DNA from 2 places in the Buttiauxella sp. BIGb0552 genome. Region 2 is predicted to be linked to the other one. Evidence: predicted binding sites of a transcription regulator. Region 2 holds the regulator's gene; the other holds the start of a gene.
What was found. Region 2 encodes LexA, which represses DNA repair genes until DNA is damaged. Its sites were predicted from a motif close to TNCTGTATGTACATACAGNA; they were not measured.
Positions count from the first base shown of each region.

Region 1: the regulator LexA is predicted to act here: its motif matches at 2,283-2,302, upstream of rmuC (DNA recombination protein RmuC).

Region 1 covers NZ_SODY01000011.1:15,289-21,288, reverse strand. Annotated here, with positions in the region: gene metE (5-methyltetrahydropteroyltriglutamate--homocysteine S-methyltransferase) at 1-325, shown strand, start outside; gene EDF88_RS23655 (dienelactone hydrolase family protein) at 369-1,196, opposite strand; gene udp (uridine phosphorylase) at 1,451-2,212, shown strand; gene rmuC (DNA recombination protein RmuC) at 2,347-3,753, shown strand; gene ubiE (bifunctional demethylmenaquinone methyltransferase/2-methoxy-6-polyprenyl-1,4-benzoquinol methylase UbiE) at 3,928-4,683, shown strand; gene EDF88_RS23635 (SCP2 domain-containing protein) at 4,697-5,302, shown strand; gene ubiB (ubiquinone biosynthesis regulatory protein kinase UbiB) at 5,299-6,000, shown strand, end outside.
Region 2 covers NZ_SODY01000006.1:35,658-41,657, reverse strand. Annotated here, with positions in the region: gene zur (zinc uptake transcriptional repressor Zur) at 1-463, shown strand, start outside; gene EDF88_RS17370 (CsbD family protein) at 546-755, opposite strand; gene dinF (MATE family efflux transporter DinF) at 915-2,246, opposite strand; gene lexA (transcriptional repressor LexA) at 2,321-2,929, opposite strand; gene EDF88_RS17355 (diacylglycerol kinase) at 3,038-3,406, opposite strand; gene plsB (glycerol-3-phosphate 1-O-acyltransferase PlsB) at 3,533-5,962, shown strand.

The DNA of each region.
Region 1 (6,000 bases), on a different contig from region 2:
GTTCAACGACATCATGGACTCCATTGCCGCGCTGGATGCAGATGTGATAACCATTGAAACCTCGCGTTCCGATATGGACCTGCTGGAGTCATTTAAAGAGTTCGAATACCCGAATGAAATTGGGCCGGGCGTATATGACATTCACTCACCGAACGTACCGAGCGTGGAATGGATTGAAGCATTGCTGAAGAAAGCGGCGGAAAGTGTTCCGGCAGAGCGCTTGTGGGTCAACCCGGACTGCGGCCTGAAAACCCGTGGCTGGCCGGAGACTCGCCAGGCACTGGCGAATATGGTGAAGGCTGCGCAGAATTTGCGTAAGGCTTAATAAAGTAAGAAGTGGGGGAATCTTTCCCCCTTAATTAACTGCATTACTTCTTCGCACTAAAGCGTGCAAACCACGCCAGCATCCGCACCCAGCCATCTTTTGCCGATTCTTCATGATAGCTCGGGCGGTAGTCCGCATTAAAAGCATGGCCCGCTTCCGGGTAGATGATAATTTCTGCGTTAGCATTTGCTGCACGTAACGCGTGGCGCATGGTTTCCACGGTATCCTGTGGAATTCCCGTATCTTGCCCGCCATAAAGCCCAAGCACGGGCGCGTTCAAATTGATTGCGACGTCGACCGGGTGGTGTGGTGAATTCAGCGATTTTTCCCCAACCAATTTGCCATACCAGGCCACAGCTGCTTTTAGTTGCGGATTATGAGCGGCATATAGCCATGCAATGCGTCCACCCCAGCAAAAACCAGTGACCATCAGGCGATGGGCATCACCACCGTTTCTGGCCGCCCAGTTTGCAACATGGTCCAGGTCGGCAAGAACCTGCGCGTCGGGGACTTTGGACACCAGACCGCTGAACAGGGTCGGGATATCTGCATAATCATTCGGATCGCCCTGACGGAAATAGAGCTCTGGCGCGATGGCGAGATAGCCTTCGAGCGCCAGGCGGCGACAAACATCACGAATGTGTTCATGCACACCGAAAATTTCCTGCACCACGATGACAATCGGCAGTGGGCCTTCCGCCCCTTTTGGTCTGGCATGGAACGCAGGCATGTTTTCGCCCTGCGTGGGAATAGATGTCTCTCCCGAGAGAATCTCTTCATCGGAGGTATGCAATACTGTTGAAGCAAGTGGAGCTGCCGCTGGCGCAAAATGCCCGCCCGGCGATTTATCTACTGTATTTTCTTCTTTCATTGGCATTCTCCTTACCAGAATTAGCGCAGTGCGATAACTATAGCTTTTCCCCGTCATTCTTCGAGCCGCAGCGCTGTTCGCTATGTCTGAGAAAAGAATCGTCAGGAAATTTAATGTGATGCTCGTCACTAATAAGATTGAAAATAATGTAACTTGTTTCATTCAAAGTGAAATGCGTCACGAAATTCTTTGCCGGGGTTCTGTACAGTACCTCTAAGCAATGCAAGCCAACCTATTAAACAGAGGAGTCTGTTATGTCCAAGTCTGATGTTTTTCACCTCGGCCTCACTAAAAGCGACCTGCAGGGGGCAACACTTGCCATCGTCCCGGGCGACCCTGAGCGAGTTGAAAAAATCGCTGTACTGATGGACAAGCCGGTCAAATTGGCTGCCCACCGTGAATTTACTACCTGGCGTGCTGAGTTAGACGGCAAGCCAGTTATCGTCTGCTCTACCGGTATCGGTGGCCCGTCTACTTCTATCGCTGTGGAAGAACTGGCGCAGTTGGGTATTCGTACTTTCTTGCGTATCGGTACGACCGGTGCGATTCAGCCACATATCAATGTCGGTGATGTTCTGGTGACGACGGCGTCTGTGCGCCTTGATGGTGCCAGCCTGCACTTTGCACCAATGGAATTCCCAGCGGTTGCTGATTTTGCCTGTACCACCGCGCTGGTTGAAGCCGCGAAATCTATTGGCGCGACCACGCACATTGGCGTGACGGCTTCTTCCGATACCTTCTATCCAGGCCAGGAGCGTTACGACACCTTCTCCGGTCGTGTAGTGAATCGCTATAAAGGCTCTATGGAAGAGTGGCAGCAGATGGGCGTGATGAACTACGAGATGGAATCAGCAACACTTCTGACCATGTGTGCAAGCCAGGGCCTGCGTGCGGGTATGGTTGCGGGTGTGATTGTGAACCGTACTCAGCAAGAGATCCCGAACGCTGAGACCATGAAGAAAACGGAAAGCCATGCGGTGAAAATCGTCGTGGAAGCAGCTCGTCGCCTGATCTAGTCCCCCAAAGCCGGTGCAAGCCGGCTTAATTTTTACGCTTTGCGTAACGTCTCGCAGTAAACTCCTTTTCATCTGGACATTTATACAGCACAATTTTATTTTGCTGGTGTTTGGCATGGCTTGTTGGAGTGACTGTGGATATTTCTATTTTATTCGGGCTCGGTATTGCGCTGGTTGGGGTGCTGACTGGTTGGTTGCTGGCAAGTTTGCGGGCGGCCGGGAGGCAATCCGCACTGTATGAAGAACAGCGAGAAATCTACGGCGAACTCACTGCCGCCCGGCAGGAATTGCAGCAAAACCAGCACTGGAAAGAGGAATGCGAGCAACTCAACCGTGAATTGCGCACGCAGTTAGAAATCAACAGTGCGCAGGAAGCGGACATCCGCGAGCTTTCCACATTGCTTGAACAAACCCGTCTTAACGCTGACGATAAACATCGCCAGATGCTTAATAGTGAACAGCGTCTCAGCGAACAATTTGAAAACCTTGCCAACCGAATCTTTGAACAAAGCGGCCGAAAAGTTGAAGAACAAAACCGTCAAAGTTTGAATGGGTTGCTGTCGCCATTGCGCGAACAACTGGATGGCTTCCGCCGCCAGGTGCAAGAAAGCTTTGGTCAGGAGGCTCGCGAACGGCACACGCTGACGCATGAGATCCGCAACCTTCAGCAGCTAAATGCTCAGATGGCACAAGAGGCGCTAAACCTCACTAAAGCCCTGAAAGGGGACAACAAAACCCAGGGTAACTGGGGCGAGGTCGTATTGACTCGCGTCCTTGAAGCATCCGGTTTACGCGAAGGTTATGAATACGAAACTCAGGTGAATATCCAGCTCGAAAATAACAGTCGTATGCAGCCCGATGTCATCGTGCGTTTGCCGCAAGGCAAAGATGTGGTTATTGATGCCAAGATGACGCTGGTGGCCTATGAACGTTATTACAATGGCGACGACGAGTTAACGCGAGAAAGTGCGCTCAACGAACATATTGCAGCGATGCGTAACCACATTCGTATGCTGGGCCGCAAAGATTATCAGCAATTACCGGGTTTGCGTTCGCTGGATTATGTTTTGATGTTTATCCCCGTCGAACCCGCATTTTTACTGGCGATTGACCGCCAGCCTGAACTCATCAGCGAAGCCCTGAAAAATAACATCATGCTGGTTAGCCCAACCACCTTGCTGGTGGCGTTAAGAACCGTTGCCAATTTGTGGCGTTATGAGCATCAAAGCCGGAATGCGCAACAAATTGCCGAACGTGCCAGTCGGCTATATGACAAAATGCGCCTCTTTGTGGATGACATGTCGGCGATCGGCCAGAGCCTCGATAAAGCGCAGGACAACTACCGGCAGGCGATGAAAAAACTCTCTTCCGGGCGCGGCAATATTCTCATCCAGGCAGATGCATTTCGTGGTCTGGGCGTTGAGGTTAAACGTGAGATTAATCCTGATTTAGTCGAACAGGCCAGACTTGAAGAAGGCGATAATATCGAGCGCCATGAGCATGAAAACGACGAAGAGAAGAATATGGAAAACAGTTTGTAGCAAGAATAACTCGAGTTGCAGGTAGGCGGCAAAGGAACAAATCCCCAGGAGCTTACTAAAGTAAGTGACTGGGGTTTGTGAGTGCAGCCAACACCCCTGCAGCTTGAAGCATAGGGCTTTAGGGCTCATTCTGTTACACTTCACGAACATTTTTTTGGATAAGCAGGCATTGAGATGGTTGAAGAATCCCAGGAAACAACACACTTTGGCTTTCGCACTGTAGCGAAGGAACAGAAGGCCGATATGGTCGCTAATGTGTTCCACTCTGTGGCCGCAAAATACGACGTAATGAATGACTTAATGTCATTTGGCATCCATCGTATATGGAAGCGTTTCACCATTGATTGCAGTGGTGTTCGTCGTGGTCAGCGCGTACTGGACTTAGCAGGCGGAACCGGTGATTTAACCGCTAAGTTCTCTCGTCTGGTAGGTGAAACAGGCGAAGTGGTTCTGGCTGATATCAATGACTCAATGCTGAAAATGGGGCGCGAAAAACTGCGCAACATCGGTGTGGTTGGCAACGTGAACTATGTTCAGGCTAACGCTGAAGCCCTGCCATTCCCGGATAACTTTTTTGATTGCATCACCATCTCTTTCGGTCTGCGTAATGTTACAGACAAAGAGAAAGCGCTGCGTTCAATGTATCGCGTATTAAAACCAGGTGGCCGCTTGTTGGTTCTGGAATTCTCTAAACCGATTATTGAACCACTGAGCAAAGCTTACGATGCGTACTCGTTCCACATTTTGCCGCGTATCGGTGAAATTGTTGCGCAGGATGCGGAAAGCTACCGCTATCTGGCTGAGTCTATTCGCATGCATCCTGATCAAGAAACATTGAAAGCGATGATGGAAGATGCGGGCTTTGAAAATACCACCTATTTCAACCTGACCGCTGGCGTAGTTGCTCTGCACCGTGGCTATAAATTCTGACAGGGAACTCGTGATGCCTTTTACACCGCTAATGACTGCCGGAATTGAAAATATCCTCAATACTTTTCTCTGGCGCGATCGGGGACTGAAAGCGGCACGTCAGCGCTTAGTGGGTAAGGTGTTACGCGTTGAGCTCAAAGAGTTCTCTTCGCCAATTGTTCTGGTCTTTAGCGAACAGCAAATTGATGTACTGGGCCAGTGGGAAGATGAAGCTGATTGCATGGTGCTAACCGGGCTTGGCACCTTGCCTAAACTACGTGACAGGCAGCAGCTTACTGCGCTGATTCGCAGTGGTGAATTAGAGGTTCAAGGCGATCTTCAGGTTGTCCAGAATTGGGTTTCTCTGATGGATCTTGCCGAGTTCGATCCTGCAGAATTATTAGCACCTTATATCGGTGATATTGCCGCCGAAGGTATCAGTAAAGTTATCCGTGGTGGCGGTAAGTTATTCAAGAAAGGATTTACTCGTAACCAGCAATACCTGTCAGAAGCCATTACGGAAGAGTGGAAGATGGCACCGGGATCGCTTGAGGTTGCATGGTTTGCTGAGGAAACGGCAGCAGTCGAACGAAATGTTGACGCACTCATCGCGCGACTGAACAAACTGGAGAACAAATGACGCCTGGAGAAATTCGTCGCCTCTATTTCATTGTCCGCACTTTTCTTAGTTATGGTCTGGATGAACTTATTCCTCGTGTCCGCATTACGCTGCCATTACGTATTTGGCGGCGTACGCTTTTCTGGATGCCAAACCGCCATAAAGAAAAGCCTCTGGGTGAGCGTTTGCGTCTGGCTTTACAAGAGCTTGGCCCGGTATGGATCAAGTTTGGGCAGATGCTTTCTACACGTCGTGACTTGTTCCCGCCGCAAATTGCCGATCAACTGGCGATGTTGCAGGACCGCGTTGCACCATTTGACGGGGCGCTGGCAAAAAAACAAATCGAACAAGCGATGGGAGGGCTTCCTGTAGAAGCCTGGTTTGACGATTTTGAAATCAAGCCGCTTGCGTCAGCTTCCATTGCCCAGGTACATACCGCTCGCCTGAAAGAAAATGGGCGAGAAGTGGTTATCAAAGTCATTCGCCCGGACATTTTGCCAATCATCAAAGCGGATATGAAACTCATCTATCGTCTCGCGCGATGGGTACCACGTCTGATGCCTGATGGTCGCCGTTTGCGCCCGCTTGAAGTTGTGCGCGAATATGAGAAGACCTTAATTGATGAGCTAAATCTGCTGCGCGAATCGGCAAACGCCATTCAGTTACGCCGCAATTTTGAAGGTAGCTCGATGCTGTATGTGCCGGAAGTGTTCTCTGAC
Region 2 (6,000 bases):
GCAGCGTAATGTGCGCCTGACACCACAACGTCTTGAAGTATTGCGTTTGCTGACTCAGCAAGCGGGCGCTATCAGTGCTTATGATTTGCTGGATTTACTGCGTGCCAGCGAACCGCAAGCTAAACCCCCGACAGTGTATCGTGCGCTCGATTTTCTGCTCGAACAAGGTTTTGTACACCGTGTAGAGTCCACTAACAGCTATGTGTTGTGCAATCTTATCGATCAGCCAACTCACTCATCTGCGATGTTTATTTGTGATCGATGTGGTGCGGTGAAGGAGCGTAGTGCGGAAGGTGTGGAAGATATCATGCACCAACTGGCGGCCCAGTTAGGGTTTGCTTTGCATCATAACGTTATTGAGGCGCACGGCTTATGCAGCGCGTGTGCAGAAGTTGAAGCTTGTAGCCACCCGGATGCTTGCGGGCATGACCACTCAGTTCAGAGTAAAAAGAAGTCACGTTAGATTGGTTGGATTTGAGTTGAATGGAACGGTACATCCATGTACCAGGGCAGGGCTGAGAGTTAACACATCTGAGGGAAGCTAATTACCAACGGTATTTGTTGCGAGTTTCCCAATCAACGACTTCTTCCTCTGCCTTATCCTTTTCGTACCCATAACGCTCTTGAATCTTACCGACAAGCTGATCGCGTTTGCCTTCGATGACAGTCATATCATCGTCAGTCAGTTTGCCCCATTTCTCTTTTACTGTGCCTTTAAACTGTTTCCAGTTACCGCCGATTTCGTCTTTATTCATAATAATATCCTCATCGTTCGGGGGGAAGAACTGCTAAAAAATTACCAACGTCCAATGTGCTGCCATTTGGCCAACACCACTCTATCTGCTGGACGTGATAATAATTGTAGTCAAGGATATGGTGGTGGGGAGAAAACTAAGAATCTTTAACCATGCGGCTTAACTTTGTACATTGTTAAACCAGCTATTTTGCTGCCAGTGACGACGCCAAATCCAACCTAACGCCAGCCCCCGCAGAGCAAGGAATACCGCCACAGACAGCCATAACCCGTGGTTGCCTAAATACGGAACAGTGAAGAGCGTTAGGCCGAAACCAACAGCGGCAACCGCCATGCTATTACGCATCTCAGCGCCTCTTGTCGCGCCAATAAACATCCCATCCAGCAAGTAGCACCAGACACCAACCACGGGTAACACAATCTGCCAGTGGAGATAACGATCGGCCTGTAGCTGTAATTGGGGAATGGACGTCAGAAGAGAAACAATTTGCTCGCCAAATAGGGCATACACCACGGCAAACATGAGCGCGACTAAACCCGCCTGCCGACAAGCTGCCCCCCAAACCTCGAGCAATTGACCACGATTCTTTGCACCATAAGCTTGCCCGGAGTGGGCTTCAACAGCATAGGCAAAACCATCAAGCGCATAAGCGGTAAACGTCAGGAGAGTCATTAACACCGCATTGACGGCGACAATTTCGCTGCCTAAGCGCGCACCAAAGATGGTCACTGATGCAAAGCACACTTGCAGTAATAACGAGCGCAACATGATGTCCCGATTAAGCGCCAGTAAGCGCCGAACATTGCCACGCCAGGACTGTTTGAGCATCTCAAAACTGATACCTCGCAAGCCCATAACCTTCTTCACCATCAGCAATCCGATGAAAAATGTCGCGTATTCAGCAGTAACAGTCGCAAGTGCCGCCCCTTGAACATCAAGGTGCAAGCCCATCACCAGCCACACATCCAGTACGATATTCAGAAGATTGCCGACTACCAGCAAGATAACCGGAGCTCGTGCGTATTGAACCCCTAGCAACCATCCCAGTAAAACGAGGTTGGCAAGCGAGGCTGGCGCACTCAGCCAGCGGATTTCAAGAAAGCGTTGCGCTTGTACGAGCACATCCTGATTGCCGCCGACAATTTGTAAAGCGAGTGAAATGAGGGGATCGCGCAGTAAGACAATTGCCACCCCTGCCCCTAGTGCCAGTAATAATGGTTGCACCAGTGCACGAGCTAACGCTGAGGGATTATTGGCACCAAAAGCCTGAGCAGTTAAACCTGTGGTACTCATTCGTAAAAACAGCAGTAACATAAACAGGAAGCTGGTTGCTGTCGCACCAATGGCAACACCGCCCAGATAAACAGGACTATCCAGATGACCAATAACAGCCGTATCGACAAGGCCAAGCAGCGGAACGGTAATGTTGGAGAAAATCATGGGTAAAGCGAGGCGCCAGAGCGCACGATCCGCTGTGGAGAATAATTGCATGACATCTCCTGAAGGAGATCAAAGATAATTAAGGCAGTGATGCGCACTTTAAATGCGCATCACCTAAAGAGATTTTACAGCCAGTCGCCGTTGCGGATAACCCCAACAGCCAGCCCTTCAATAGAGAAGTTATGCTCGCGTAGGTCAACCACGATCGGTTCAAACTCACTGTTTTCTGGCAACAGATGAACGGTGTTGCCCTGTTGTTTTAAGCGCTTAACGGTAACTTCATCATCGATACGCGCGACAACAACCTGGCCATTACGCACATCCTGGGTTTTATGAACCGCAAGCAGGTCACCATCCATAATGCCGATGTCTTTCATCGACATACCGCTGACGCGCAGCAAGAAGTCGGCATTTGGTTTAAACAGTGATGGGTCGACCTGATAATGGCCTTCGATGTGTTGCTGTGCCAGGAGTGGCTCACCTGCAGCAACACGCCCAACCAGTGGAATACCGGTCACTTCTTCCACCAACAGGCGGATACCACGGGATGCGCCAGAAACAATTTCAAGCACACCTTTACGGGCAAGTGCTTTTAAATGCTCTTCAGCGGCGTTCGGAGAACGGAACCCCAGACGTTGAGCAATCTCGGCACGAGTCGGTGGCATGCCGGTCTGGCTGATATGATCCCGAATAAGATCAAACACCTCTTGCTGCCTGGTAGTTAACGCTTTCATTCCGCCCCCTGGGTGTTTATACAGTTATGCTGTGAGTATATACAGTCAAAGGTCAATTTGGAACCACAAATTAAGCAAAAAACCAGGCACTTAACTATTCTGGAAAGATCACCGCAAATGCGACCAAAGCAGCGTGACCCAGGTAATTACCGCGAGGATAATTGAAATTAATACTGCGGCCGAGCCCATGTCTTTGGCACGCCCGGAAAGTTCGTGGTAATCAGTGCCAACACGGTCGACAAGAGCCTCGATAGCGCTGTTGAGGATCTCGACAATCATGACCAACACGACTGAGCCGATAAGTAGAATGCGGGTAATGGGGTCGACATCTAACCAACATGCGATGGCAATGGCGATAACGGCAGAAACGCCTTCCTGGCGGAAAGCTGCTTCATTGATCCAGGCTGCTTTGAGCCCTTTCCATGAGTAGCCTGCGGCTTTGATGATACGGGTAAGTCCAGTGGTACTGCTCGCCATTTTAGGAAACCTTTTCAAATTATTTGCATCAATGCTTGTCAAAATTATAACGCCACAGAAATCTGGGTGAGATTCTGATATTCTTGCGGCGAATTTGCATCATTAACCTGAGGCTTTACATCGTTTATGTCAGGCTGGCCAAGAATCTACTACAAATTACTTAATTTACCATTAGGCGTTCTGGTAAAGAGCAAGTCCATTCCGGCAGATCCACAGGCCGAACTGGGCTTAGATCCCACACGCCCAATAATGTACGTTCTGCCGTATAACTCAAAGGCGGACTTATTAACCCTGCGCGCGCAATGCCTCGCGCACAACTTGCCCGACCCTCTCGAGCCATTAGAGATCGATGGTGCGGTATTGCCGCGCTATGTCTTTATCCATGGCGGCCCGCGCGTGTTCACTTATTACACGCCAAAGGAAGAGTCGATCAAGCTGTTCCATGATTATCTCGACTTGCACCGTAGCAATCCAAATTTGGATGTGCAGATGGTGCCGGTATCGGTGATGTTTGGCCGCTCTCCGGGTCGCGAAAAAGGCGAAGTTAACCCGCCACTGAAGATGCTTAACGGCATTCAGAAATTCTTCGCGGTATCCTGGCTTGGGCGCGACAGTTTTGTGCGGTTCTCCGCACCTGTTTCGCTGCGCCAGATGGCAACCGATCACGGTACAGATAAAAAAATCGCCCAAAAACTGGCACGCGTGGCGCGTATGCACTTTGCTCGCCAGCGTTTAGCGACTGTAGGCCCGCGTCTGCCGGTGCGCCAGGATCTGTTTAACAAACTTCTGGCCTCAAAAGCGATTGCACGCGCAGTAGAAGACGAAGCACGCAGTAAGAAAATCTCCCATGAAAAAGCGCAACAGAATGCTGTTGCCTTGATGGAAGAAATTGCAGCGAACTTCTCCTACGAAGCCGTGCGTTTGACCGACCGCGTATTAGGTCTGACATGGAACCGCCTGTACCAGGGCATTAACGTTCATAATGCAGAACGTGTACGCCAACTGGCTCACGACGGCCACGAGATTGTCTATGTTCCCTGCCACCGCAGCCACATGGACTACATGCTTTTGTCTTACGTGCTTTACCACCAGGGGCTGGTTCCTCCGCACATTGCGGCGGGTATCAACCTGAACTTCTGGCCAGCAGGCCCGATTTTCCGCCGCCTGGGCGCGTTCTTTATTCGCCGTACCTTTAAGGGCAGCAAACTCTACTCCACCGTGTTCCGTGAATATCTTGGCGAGCTGTTTAGCCGTGGCTATTCCGTTGAATACTTTGTGGAAGGTGGCCGTTCTCGTACCGGCCGTTTGCTTGACCCGAAAACCGGCACGCTGTCGATGACCATTCAGGCCATGCTGCGTGGCGGTACTCGTCCAATTACATTGGTGCCAATTTACATTGGCTACGAGCATGTAATGGAAGTGGGGACTTACGCAAAAGAACTGCGCGGTGCGACCAAAGAAAAAGAAAGCTTCATGCAGATGGTTCGTGGGCTGAGCAAGCTGCGTAACCTCGGCCAGGGCTATGTTAACTTCGGCGAACCTATGCCGTTGATGACATTCCTCAACCAGCGAGTGCCTGAGTGGCGTGATTCAATCGACCCGATTGAATCCATTCGCCCGGCATGGTTAACGCCAACGGTTAATGAAATTGCTGCCGAACTGATGGTGCGTATTAACAATGCAGGCGCGGCAAACGCCATGAACCTGTGTTGTACCGCGCTCCTGGCATCGCGCCAGCGTTCACTGACGCGCGAACAACTGACCGAACAGCTCAACTGTTACCTGAGCCTGTTGCGTAATGTGCCGTATTCACCGGATGCGACCGCACCAGATCAGCCAGCAGAAGCGCTTATCGAACATGCGTTGCAGATGAACAAGTTTGAATTAGAGAAAGATACGATTGGTGACATCATCATTCTGCCGCGTGAGCAGGCAGTACTGATGACTTACTACCGTAACAACATCCTGCATATGCTGGTGTTGCCTTCTCTGCTGGCTGCAATTATCACGCAGCATCGCCACATTTCCCGTAGCGAGCTTCTGCGTCAGGTTGAGCTACTCTACCCAATGCTGAAGTCTGAGCTGTTCCTGCGTTGGGAAAAAGCTGAACTTGCCAGTGAAATGGATGTGCTGCTTAATGAACTGGTTCGCCAGGATCTGATTACCCTTACGGGTGAAGAAGTGGTGATTAACCCGGCACGCTCACGCACTATGCAGCTTCTCGCGGCAGGTGTTCGTGAAACGCTGCAACGTTACGCCATTACTTTCTGGCTGCTGAGCGCTAATCCGTCAATAAACCGTGGGACACTGGAGCGCGAAAGCCGCACCGTTGCCCAACGTTTGTCGGTGTTGCATGGCATTAATGCACCTGAGTTCTTCGATAAAGCTGTGTTCACCTCGCTGGTATTAACCTTGCGTGATGAAGGCTATATCAGCGACACCGGAGATGCAGAACCCGCCGAAACGATGAAGGTCTACCAGATGCTGGCAGAACTGATCATGCCGGATGTGCGTTTGACGATTGAAAGCGCGACGTCGCAGGCTGCGACTGAGTAAAAAATCTGGCGGATAAACGAAGTGTCATCCGCCATTTT